One region of the Arthrobacter sp. P1_A5 genome, then DNA from elsewhere that is predicted to be linked to it. Evidence: predicted binding sites of a transcription regulator. Region 1 holds the regulator's gene; each other region holds the start of a gene.
The links. The regulator HrcA, encoded in region 1, represses chaperone genes, less so after heat shock. The targets are predictions, from matches to a motif close to TTNGCACTCGNNNNNNNCGAGTGCNAA.
Positions count from the first base shown of each region.

Region 2: AC1D1S_RS05565 (FmdB family zinc ribbon protein) is a predicted target of HrcA. The motif match lies at 1,545-1,571, and genes of this name have one in related genera.
Region 3: groES (co-chaperone GroES) is a predicted target of HrcA. The motif match lies at 1,069-1,095, and genes of this name have one in related genera.

Region 1 is NZ_JBFTZL010000271.1:7-3,253, reverse strand. Features, by position in the region: partial or broken gene AC1D1S_RS20110 (DUF3097 domain-containing protein) at 1-450, opposite strand, end outside; gene hrcA (heat-inducible transcriptional repressor HrcA) at 769-1,782, shown strand; gene dnaJ (molecular chaperone DnaJ) at 1,861-2,991, shown strand; partial or broken gene AC1D1S_RS20095 (RNA methyltransferase PUA domain-containing protein) at 2,994-3,247, shown strand, end outside.
Region 2 is NZ_JBFTZL010000017.1:22,546-25,792, forward strand. Features, by position in the region: gene galU (UTP--glucose-1-phosphate uridylyltransferase GalU) at 1-754, opposite strand, end outside; gene AC1D1S_RS05560 (5-formyltetrahydrofolate cyclo-ligase) at 859-1,518, shown strand; gene AC1D1S_RS05565 (FmdB family zinc ribbon protein) at 1,658-1,909, shown strand; gene AC1D1S_RS05570 (RcpC/CpaB family pilus assembly protein) at 2,060-2,956, shown strand; gene AC1D1S_RS05575 (AAA family ATPase) at 3,053-3,247, opposite strand, start outside.
Region 3 is NZ_JBFTZL010000021.1:5,253-8,499, reverse strand. Features, by position in the region: gene AC1D1S_RS06135 (class I SAM-dependent methyltransferase) at 1-20, opposite strand, end outside; gene AC1D1S_RS06130 (hypothetical protein) at 87-521, shown strand; gene groES (co-chaperone GroES) at 1,255-1,551, shown strand; gene groL (chaperonin GroEL) at 1,632-3,242, shown strand.

The DNA.
Region 1 (3,247 bases):
GTCAATGCCGTGCAGGGGCTCGACGACGATGCCCTCCACCCGGAGGTCATCGCCCCACACTTTCTCCACCAGCTCGGCGTCGTGCTTTCCTTCCACCCAGATGCGGCTGGCCTTGGCCACCTGTGCGCGCTGCCCCGCCACCCGCACCGAGCCCGACGCCGTACGGCCGGCCCCGGCGGCCGGTGCCGTCTTCTTCGGGGCCGGCGGCATCAGGCGGATGGGCTGGCCGTCCAAGAGGAAGCCGAAGCCGAGGCGGAAGGACCGCGACTTGCCCCGCCGGTCCTCCAGGGCCACCACGTGCATGCCGCCGGACTTCTCCACCCGGGTGACGGCGCCCACCCAACCGGACTGGACCTCCTCGAGGACCATCCCGCGTTCCACCGGGACTTCCGGCAACTGGGTCTTGGCGGGGGCGGACAGGTCCTGGGGTCCCCAGTTCTGGTACGACATCTCTACACGCTAACTTTGCACTCGGAATCTACGGGCGGTCGGTGGAACTCTCCGGGGGCCGGAACCGGACCGCGACGACGCGGCAACGGCAGCGGCTGCCACGGTCTCGGCGCCGGCGTGACGGGAATCGCGTTCCCGCGGGCCACGCCTGGAGCGAATCCAATGCTAACAACGCGGCGACTCATATTAGACTGGTTAGCACTTAGGCATGTCGAGTGCTAACCCTTGTCCTGTGGCGGGCCGTCCGTGCACCATTTGTGGACCCGGACGGGCGAGGGGAGTGGCACCGGCTGCGGGACAGTCGACAGGAGGTGGAGCGTGAGCGAACCGCGCAAACTCGAAGTGCTGCGCGCCATCGTGGAGGACTACGTCCATTCGCGTGAGCCCGTTGGTTCCAAAGCGCTCGTTGAACGGCACCATCTCGGCGTCTCGAGCGCCACGATCCGAAATGACATGGCGGCGCTGGAAGACGAGGGTCTGATCACGGCACCGCACACGAGCGCCGGCCGGATCCCCACTGACAAGGGCTACCGGCTGTTCGTCGACCAGATCTCGGCGGTGAAGCCGTTGTCGCCGGCCGAGCGCCGGGCCATCCAGGCGCTGCTGGAAGGATCCGAGGACCTCGACGACATCCTTGACCGGACCGTGAGGCTCCTCTCGCACCTGACCAACCAGGTCGCCGTCGTGCAGTATCCGCTGCGCAGCCGCGCCCGGGTGCGGCACATCGAGTTCGTGCTGCTGGCGCCCCGGAAAGTGCTGGCGGTCCTGATCGCGGACACGGGCAAAGTGGAGCAGCGCGTGATCGACGTCGGGCAGGACATTCCCGACGACGCGCTGGCGGAATTGCGGACCAGCTTTCTGGCCAGCCTGTCCGGTACACCGCTGAGCCTGATGCCGCAGCTGCTGCCCGCCGTCGTTGCCGGCGGCCCGCCCGCGCGGCGCGGAGCAGCCCAGGCGCTGGCCCGCGGCCTTGAGGCCCTGGCCACGAGCAGCCGTGAAGAGCGCATGGTCATGGCCGGCACCGCCAACCTGGCCCGCTCCAATGTGGACTTCCCGCTCAGCATCGGCCCCGTGCTGGAGGCCCTCGAGGAACAGGTGGTCATGCTCCGCCTGCTCAGCGAAATGGCCGAAGACCCGCGCGGTGTGACCGTCAGCATCGGCCGGGAAAACCCCTACGACGGTCTCGCCGAGGCCTCGGTCGTGGCCACCGCCTACGGGCCGGACGCCACGGCCAAGGTCGGCGTGCTTGGGCCCACCCGGATGGACTATCCCACCACCATGGCCGCCGTCCGAGCGGTGGCCCGCTACCTTTCGAGGATCCTGGGCCCCTGACAGGCCCGGGACCGAATACGACTTCTTGCCCCACAGGCAGTGCCCCACAGGCAGTACAACAAGGAAGAGATACACACTTTGAGCAGCCACTACGACGTTCTTGGAGTCTCCCGCGACGCATSGGGGGAGGAGATCAAGAAGGCCTACCGGAAACTGGCCCGGACCCTGCACCCGGACGTGAACCCCGGGGAGGACGCCTCGGACAGGTTCAAGGCCGTCACGCACGCCTACGAGGTCCTCTCCGATCCGCAGAAGCGCCGGGTCTATGACACCACGGGCAACGAGAACGGTACCGACAACGGGTTCGGCGGCGGCAGCTACTCGGGCCAGGGCTTCGCCTTCCAGGACATCTTCGAGACCTTCTTCGGCGCCGGTGGCGGCCAGGGCGGCCCGTCGTCCCGGGTCCGCCGCGGCCAGGACGCGCTGATCAGCGTCCGGATCGACCTCCGCGATGCGGTGTTCGGCGTGAACAAAAAGCTCGAGGTCGACACGGCCGTCATCTGCCCCACCTGCGAGGGGTCCTGCTGCCGGGAAGGCACCCACCCGGTCCGCTGCGACATCTGTGGCGGCAGCGGTCAGGTCCAGCGCGCCGTGCGGTCCATCCTGGGCCAGGTCATGACGTCCGCCCCCTGCGGGTCTTGCGAGGGCTTCGGCACCGTCATCAAGGACCCGTGCAACGAATGCAGCGGCCAGGGCCGGATCCGCAGCCGCCGCTCCCTCACCGTCAAGGTCCCGGCCGGCGTGGCCACCGGCACCCGCATCCAGCTGTCCGGCCAGGGCGAGGCAGGCCCCGCCGGCGGCCCCGCCGGGGACCTGTACGTGGAGATCCGGGTCAACAACGACGCCACTTACGTGCGCGAGGGCGATGACCTCCACGCGAGCCTCAACATTCCCATGACGGCGGCCGCGCTCGGCACCGAAATATCCCTCGACACCTTCGACGGACAGCAGGAGATCGATGTCAAGGCCGGCACCCAGTCCGGCGAGATCATCACCCTTCGCGGTCTCGGCGTCACGCACCTGCGCGGCCACGGCCGCGGTGATCTGAAGGTGCACCTGCAGGTGGAAACACCGGTCAAGCTCGATCACGTCCAGGAAGAACTTCTCCGTCAGCTGGCCAAGCACCGCGGCGAGCACCTCACGGAAGGAAAGCTCGCGGCCAGCGGCGGCGTCTTCGCCAAACTGCGGGACCGGCTCGGTAACCTGTAGCGGTGAGCAACCCGGTCTTCTTCACCGCCCCAGGCACCCTGGACCAGCAGGTCCCCGGCTCGGCCTTCGTCCTCGGGGGCACCGAGGCCCGCCACGCCGTCACAGTCAAACGGATCGGCGTCGGCGAAGCCGTCGACATCGCGGACGGCGCCGGCAAGCGCCTGACCGGCACCGTGACAGCCGTCGCTGCCGGGGAGCTGACCGTCGAATGCGTGGGCCTGGCTGAGGAACTACGGCCCGGAACACGGCTGGTCCT
Region 2 (3,247 bases), on a different contig from region 1:
CGCCGTAGCCCTCGCCGGTGCCGGCCGAGAGTTCCTGCAGGGCGTCCGTGAGCTGGATTTCCCCGCCGCGGCCGGGCGCGGTGCGCTCCAGCACTTCAAAGACGGCCGGGTGCAACACGTAGCGGCCAATCACGGCCAGGTTGGACGGGGCGTCCGCCACATCGGGCTTCTCCACGAGCTGGTTGATGCGGACGTAGTCCTCACCGCCGATTGCCTCGACGTCCGCGCAGCCGTAGGCACTGATCTGGGACGGGTCCACCTCGATCAGAGCGACCACCGATCCGCCGGTCTTGGCCTGGACCTCGATCATGGTGCTGAGGAGCTCATCGCGGGCGTCAATGAGGTCATCTCCCAGGAGGACGGCGAACGGCTCCTGCCCGACGTGCTGCTTGGCCCGAAGGACGGCGTGGCCGAGACCCATGGGATCGCCCTGGCGGACGTAGTGGATGTCACCGAGGTTGCTGGCGGCCTGAATGGATTCGAGCTTCGCAGTGTCACCCTTCGCCTCCAGGGTGGACTCCAGCGCGGGGACGCGGTCGAAGTGGTCCTCCAACGCCCGCTTGTTGCGGCCAGTGATCATCAGGATGTCGTTCAAGCCGACATTCACGGCCTCCTCGACGACGTACTGGATGGCTGGCTTGTCAACGACAGGCAGCATTTCCTTGGGCATGGCCTTTGTGGCCGGGAGAAACCTGGTACCAAGGCCCGCGGCGGGGATAACGGCCTTGCGGACGGAAGCGATGGGTGTATTCACACGACTAATCTAACGGAGGGACCAATCATTGCGTAATCATTATGCGAACCGCCTGCCGGGCCCGCCGGTGCAGCGCGGCCGCAAGAGGCAGAGGACGGGCCAAGATGGCGTCAAAAGGGGAAATTCGCTCCAGCCACAGGGCGGCGCGTTCCGCACTCCCGCTGGCCGCACAGGACACCGCCGCGGCGGGCATCGCCAGCCATGGGCTCGAGTGGGCCTCCGGGCTTGCCCGCCGCCAGGGCACCTTCGCGGCGTACCTCGGGGTGGGCGCCGAACCGCCCACGCTGCCACTGCTGACTGCCCTGGTCGAGGCCGGGCACCGGGTGCTGCTGCCCGTTTGCGAACCCGACATCGAGCTCAGCTGGGTGTACTGGACTCCCCAGTCCGGGTTTGTCCGCAGCCGGTACGCGCCCATCCAGGAGCCTGTCGGAGAGCGCCACGGCACCGAAATCATGCGGGACGCCACCGCAATCATCCTGCCGGCCACAGCAGTGGATTTCTCGGGCAACCGAATCGGGCAAGGCGGCGGCTACTACGACAAGTTCCTTGCCGCCCTGGCTGCCATGTCCTCCGCGTCCGGCGGGGKGGACGCCGGGGCGGCCGACGCTGCAGCCGACGCTGTCGCGTTGCCGACTGCCGCCGTCGTCTATGACACGGAGGTGCTGCCCGCAGGCAGCATCCCCGCGGAGTCGTTCGACCGGAAAGTCGACACGGCGCTGACCCCGGGCGGGATCATCCGGCTCGGCCGATCCCGGCCCGCCTGATCCGGGTTCCCGCCGAGGTGATAGAATTGGCACTCAGGCCCTGCGACTGCTAAGGACGGAACAGGTCGATAGACATATCGGCGGTGATCCGGACTCGGCGGCACGGGACCTGCTCGTTTGCCCCTGAGGAGGATTTCCAGTGCCCACGTATGCATACGCCTGCAAGGACTGCAGCCACGCCTTCGAGATCGTGCAGTCGTTCAGCGACAATTCCTTGACGTCCTGCCCCGAGTGCCAGGGCACGCTGCGCAAGAAGTTCAACAGCGTCGGCGTAGTGTTCAAGGGCTCCGGCTTCTACCGGACCGATTCGCGCGACACCAAGGGCAGCACGGTTTCCCCGGCTCCTGCAGCTCCCGCGGCCACCCCCGCGCCCGCCGCCGCGGCCAGCTAAGGCACCTGCCGGGTTGGCGCCGGCCGCCGGCTGGGCCACGGCCGGCTGATCCTGGGCATTGCCCGGCGGTGGCCCCTGCCCGCTGTGCCGTTGTCCACATAGGACGTTCCGCAGCTCCCGCCCCTCTGCGCGGATCCGTAGCGTGGCGGCATGGAACTTTTCCTCACCGCGGTTTCCCCGCCTTCGTTCAACACGGCTGCCCCGGCGGCTCCTGGGCCTTCCGCGCCTTCGTTCAGGCCGTTCCGCGCCGCATTGCCTGAAGCTGGCCCCGGCCGCTGGTCCCGTACCGGGATCCACCCAACGAGCCTTCCTGCCGCCACGTTTTCCGCCGCAGGCCTTCCGTTCCGGAGCCGGATCGGTCCCGCGAAACCCCGCCGGCATCCGCCCCGGGGCCGTCCGTCGGGACGCCGCCTGCGCGGCTGGCTGAACCGGAACCGGCGGCTTATCGCGGCCCTCCTGTTCTGCATCCCCGCCGGACTGACAGTTCAGCAACTGGCTCCAGGGCCCACTGACACTGTCGCAGCCTTCGCCGCCGCGGCCGATCTACCCGCTGGAAAGTCCCTGGAACCCGGCGATCTCAGCAGGATCAGCGTGCCACCCGGCCTTATTCCTGCGGGCAGCCCCGGCAGCGAGACCGCATTCGAGGGAAAACAGCTGGCCGCACCGTTGCGCCAGGGCCAGCTCCTCACCGACGCCCAGATCCTGGGACCGGGCCTGCTCGCCGGAAGCCCACGCGGCTCTGCGGCCGTGCCGCTGAGGATGGCAGATCCGGCCTCCATCCAACTCGTCTCCCCCGGGCAGCTCGTCAACGTGGTGCTCACTGCCAGCAACGGCATGGAACAACCCGGCGAAAGCCAAATCCTGGCCGAAGCCGTGCCCGTGCTCTGGACGTCGGCGCAGGGCGGCAAGGCCAGCCCCTGGCCCGCCACTGCGGAGACTGACGGGCTGGTGGTGGTGGCAGCGACCGCCGAGCAGGCCCGAAGGCTGGCGGGCGCGTCTACCCAGGGCAAATTGTTTTTCGTGCTTGTGGCATCACCGCCGGGCTAACTGTCCAGCCAGCAGGGCGTTCCCGCCGGGCCAGGGCCCGGGCAATTTGCACCGACGCGGGTTACGCCCGCAGGCTCTGGGCTGCGGGCAGCCACGTCAGCCCCAGTGGGGCGGCTTCTGTTCCTGGAGCCAGGCGTCGTGATCGTAATTATCAGGCTGGTCACCCCAGCGCCGGGGGTCGTCTTCCGCCGCCTTGTTCGGCAGCACGCCCTCCGGAACGGTGGCCTGTGCCTCCGAACGGCGGGACGTCTCCTTCGCGGCCTCCTGATCCGGCCCGTCGCCGGTCGATTC
Region 3 (3,247 bases), on a different contig from region 1:
TCCTGCGGTGCGTCAGTCATGCCATCCAGCGTAGTTGAGGTCCGCGGGCGCGCTGTGACCGGACGGCGGGGGCTAGGCTTGATGGCATGGAAGACAGCGGCACAGGCGACAGCATCTCAGCGGACACGGCCGGGCAGGACACGGTCGGCAACGACGACGCCGGGCAGGAGCGCCGGCGCCCGCAGGGACTGGCCCGCTACGCAAAACCGGCGCTGATCGCCGGAGCGGTGATCGCAGTCGTGTCCGTCGCACTTTTGGTGATTATCTTCTTCCTCGATTCCTTCAACGCCACCGTGTATTCCGTCGGCGGCAAGAACGTCCAGGACGCCACGGACGAGGCCAGGGCCATCCGCGAGACCTATGCCGCGGCCCGGCTCGGCGGCATCATCTTCCTCATCGCCGGCATTCTGCTGGCCGCCGCCGGCGCCGTGCTGATGTTCCGGCACCGGAATGACGAGGGCCAGAACACGGACGAAGACGACGGCGAGGACGTGGACTTCGACGACCTCGCAGACCAGTAGCCAGCCAGTAGGCGCGCGAATGGGCGGGCTAATGGGCAGGCGCCCGCACCGCCAGGCAGTGCCAACGGCCACGGGCCACGGGACATGCCCAGCCTCCTGCGCCGCGAATGGACATGTCCTCCCCGGTAGCCCGCACCCGTTGGGTATGTCCACCGCTGAGCTTCAAGAGTGGGCATTTCCTCCCGGGTAGCCGACGCTCGTTGGGCATGTCCATCGCTCAGCAGGGGCACAGAGCATGAGGCCCAAGTGTCCTATGGCCGCAACGAAGAATGGGCATGGCCCTCTGGCCCGCCCGCCGTCGTTGGGCATGTCCATCGCTCAGCAGGGGCACAGAGCATGATGCCCAAGTGTCCTCTGGCCGCAACGAAGAATGGGCATGTCCTCCCGGGCAGCCCACGCACGTTGGATATTTCCGCTCCGGCGGCCCGTATCCGTTGGGCATGTCCATCGCTCAGCGCGGGCAGTGAGCATGAGGCCCAAGTGTCCTCTGGCCGCAGCAAAAAATGGGCATGTCCCACGGGGGGAAATGTTCACCCGGAACGAATTTCTGGCACTCGCCTTGACCGAGTGCTAACCATTTACATAGAGTCGTCATTAGCACTCTCCCTAGGAGGGTGCTAACACATGAAGCGCGATCCGCCAGGCACGCTGCCGGCACCGCGACGACGGTCTGTGCGCCTTGGCATCACCGCTTCATAGTCCACGAATTTGCTGACGAAAAGGAGAGGTCCGAGTGTCGGTCTCTATTAAGCCTCTTGAGGATCGTATTGTTGTCCGCCCGCTCGAAGCCGAGCAGACCACGGCTTCCGGCCTGGTTATCCCGGACTCCGCGCAGGAGAAGCCGCAGGAAGGCGAAGTTGTTGCAGTAGGCCCCGGCCGCTTCGATGACAACGGCAACCGCGTTCCCGTTGACGTTGCCGTCGGCGACGTCGTCATCTACTCCAAGTACGGCGGAACCGAAGTCAAGACCGGCGGCACCGAGTACCTCGTACTCTCCGCCCGCGACGTTCTGGCGATCGTCGTAAAGTAACTCTCTTGGACCCCCGCGCAGCCGATCCTTCGCAATGAACGGATCAGTTGCGCGGGGTTCTGTCTTGAAAGGACAAAACCATGGCAAAGCAGCTTGCGTTTAACGACGCTGCCCGCCGGTCGCTTGAAGCCGGCATCGATAAGCTCGCCAACACCGTCAAGGTCACGCTGGGCCCGCGCGGCCGCAACGTCGTACTGGACAAGAAGTGGGGCGCCCCCACGATCACCAACGATGGTGTGACCATCGCCCGTGAAGTCGAGCTGGACGACCCCTACGAGAACCTTGGCGCGCAGCTTGCCAAGGAGGTCGCCACCAAGACCAACGATGTTGCCGGCGACGGCACCACCACCGCCACCGTTCTGGCCCAGGCCCTGGTCAAGGAAGGCCTGCGCAACGTAGCGGCAGGCGCCGCACCGGGCGAAATCAAGCGCGGCATCGAGGTTTCGGTCGAGGCCGTTGCCGCCCGCCTGCTGGAGAACGCGCGCCCGGTTGAAGGCACGCAGGTTGCCAACGTGGCCGCAATCTCCGCCCAGAGCGACGAGGTCGGCGAGCTCCTGGCCGAGGCGTTCGGCAAGGTCGGCAAGGATGGTGTGATCACCATCGAGGAGTCCTCCACCACGCAGACCGAGCTGGTCCTGACCGAGGGCATGCAGTTCGACAAGGGCTACCTGTCCCCGTACTTCGTCACTGACGCGGAACGCCAGGAGGCCGTCCTCGAGGACGCCCTGATCCTGATCAACCAGGGCAAGATCTCCTCGGTGCAGGACTTCCTGCCGCTGCTGGAAAAGGCGCTGCAGAGCTCCAAGCCGCTCTTCATCATCGCCGAAGACGTCGAGGGCGAGGCCCTGTCCACGCTGATCGTCAACCGCATCCGCGGCACGCTGAACGTCGTCGCCGTCAAGGCGCCGGGCTTCGGTGACCGCCGCAAGGCCATGCTGCAGGACATCGCGACCCTCACCGGTGCGCAGGTTGTCTCCGCGGAGCTGGGCCTGAGCCTGGACACCGTTGGCCTTGAGGTGCTCGGCACCGCACGCCGCATCACGGTCACCAAGGACAACACCACGATCGTCGACGGCGCCGGTTCGGCCGAGGACGTCGCCGCCCGTGTTGCCCAGCTGCGCGCCGAGCTGACCCGCACCGATTCGGACTGGGACAAGGAAAAGCTGCAGGAACGCCTGGCCAAGCTGGCCGGCGGCATCGGCGTGATCAAGGTCGGCGCTGCCACCGAGGTTGAGCTGAAGGAAAAGAAGCACCGCATCGAGGACGCCGTGTCCTCCACCCGCGCTGCCCTCGAAGAGGGCATTGTGGCCGGCGGCGGCTCCGCCCTCATCCACGCGCTGAAGGCGCTCGACGAGGACCCCGCCGTTCAGGCCCTCGAAGGTGACGCGGCTGCCGCCGTCGGCATTGTCCGCCGCGCCCTGACCCAGCCGCTGCGCTGGATCGCCCAGAACGCCGGCTTCGACGGCTATGTCGTCGTTGCCAAGGTCGCCGAATCCGCCGTGAACCAGGGCTTCAACGCCAAGTCCGGCGAATACGAAGACCTGATCGCCGCCGGCGTGATCGACCCCGTGAAGGTGACGCGTGCGGCTCTGCGCAACGCGGCCTCCATCGCGGCGCTGGTCCTCACCACAGAAACCCTCGTGGTGGAGAAGCCGGCTGACGAAGACGAGCACGCAGGGCACAAGCACTAGGCTCT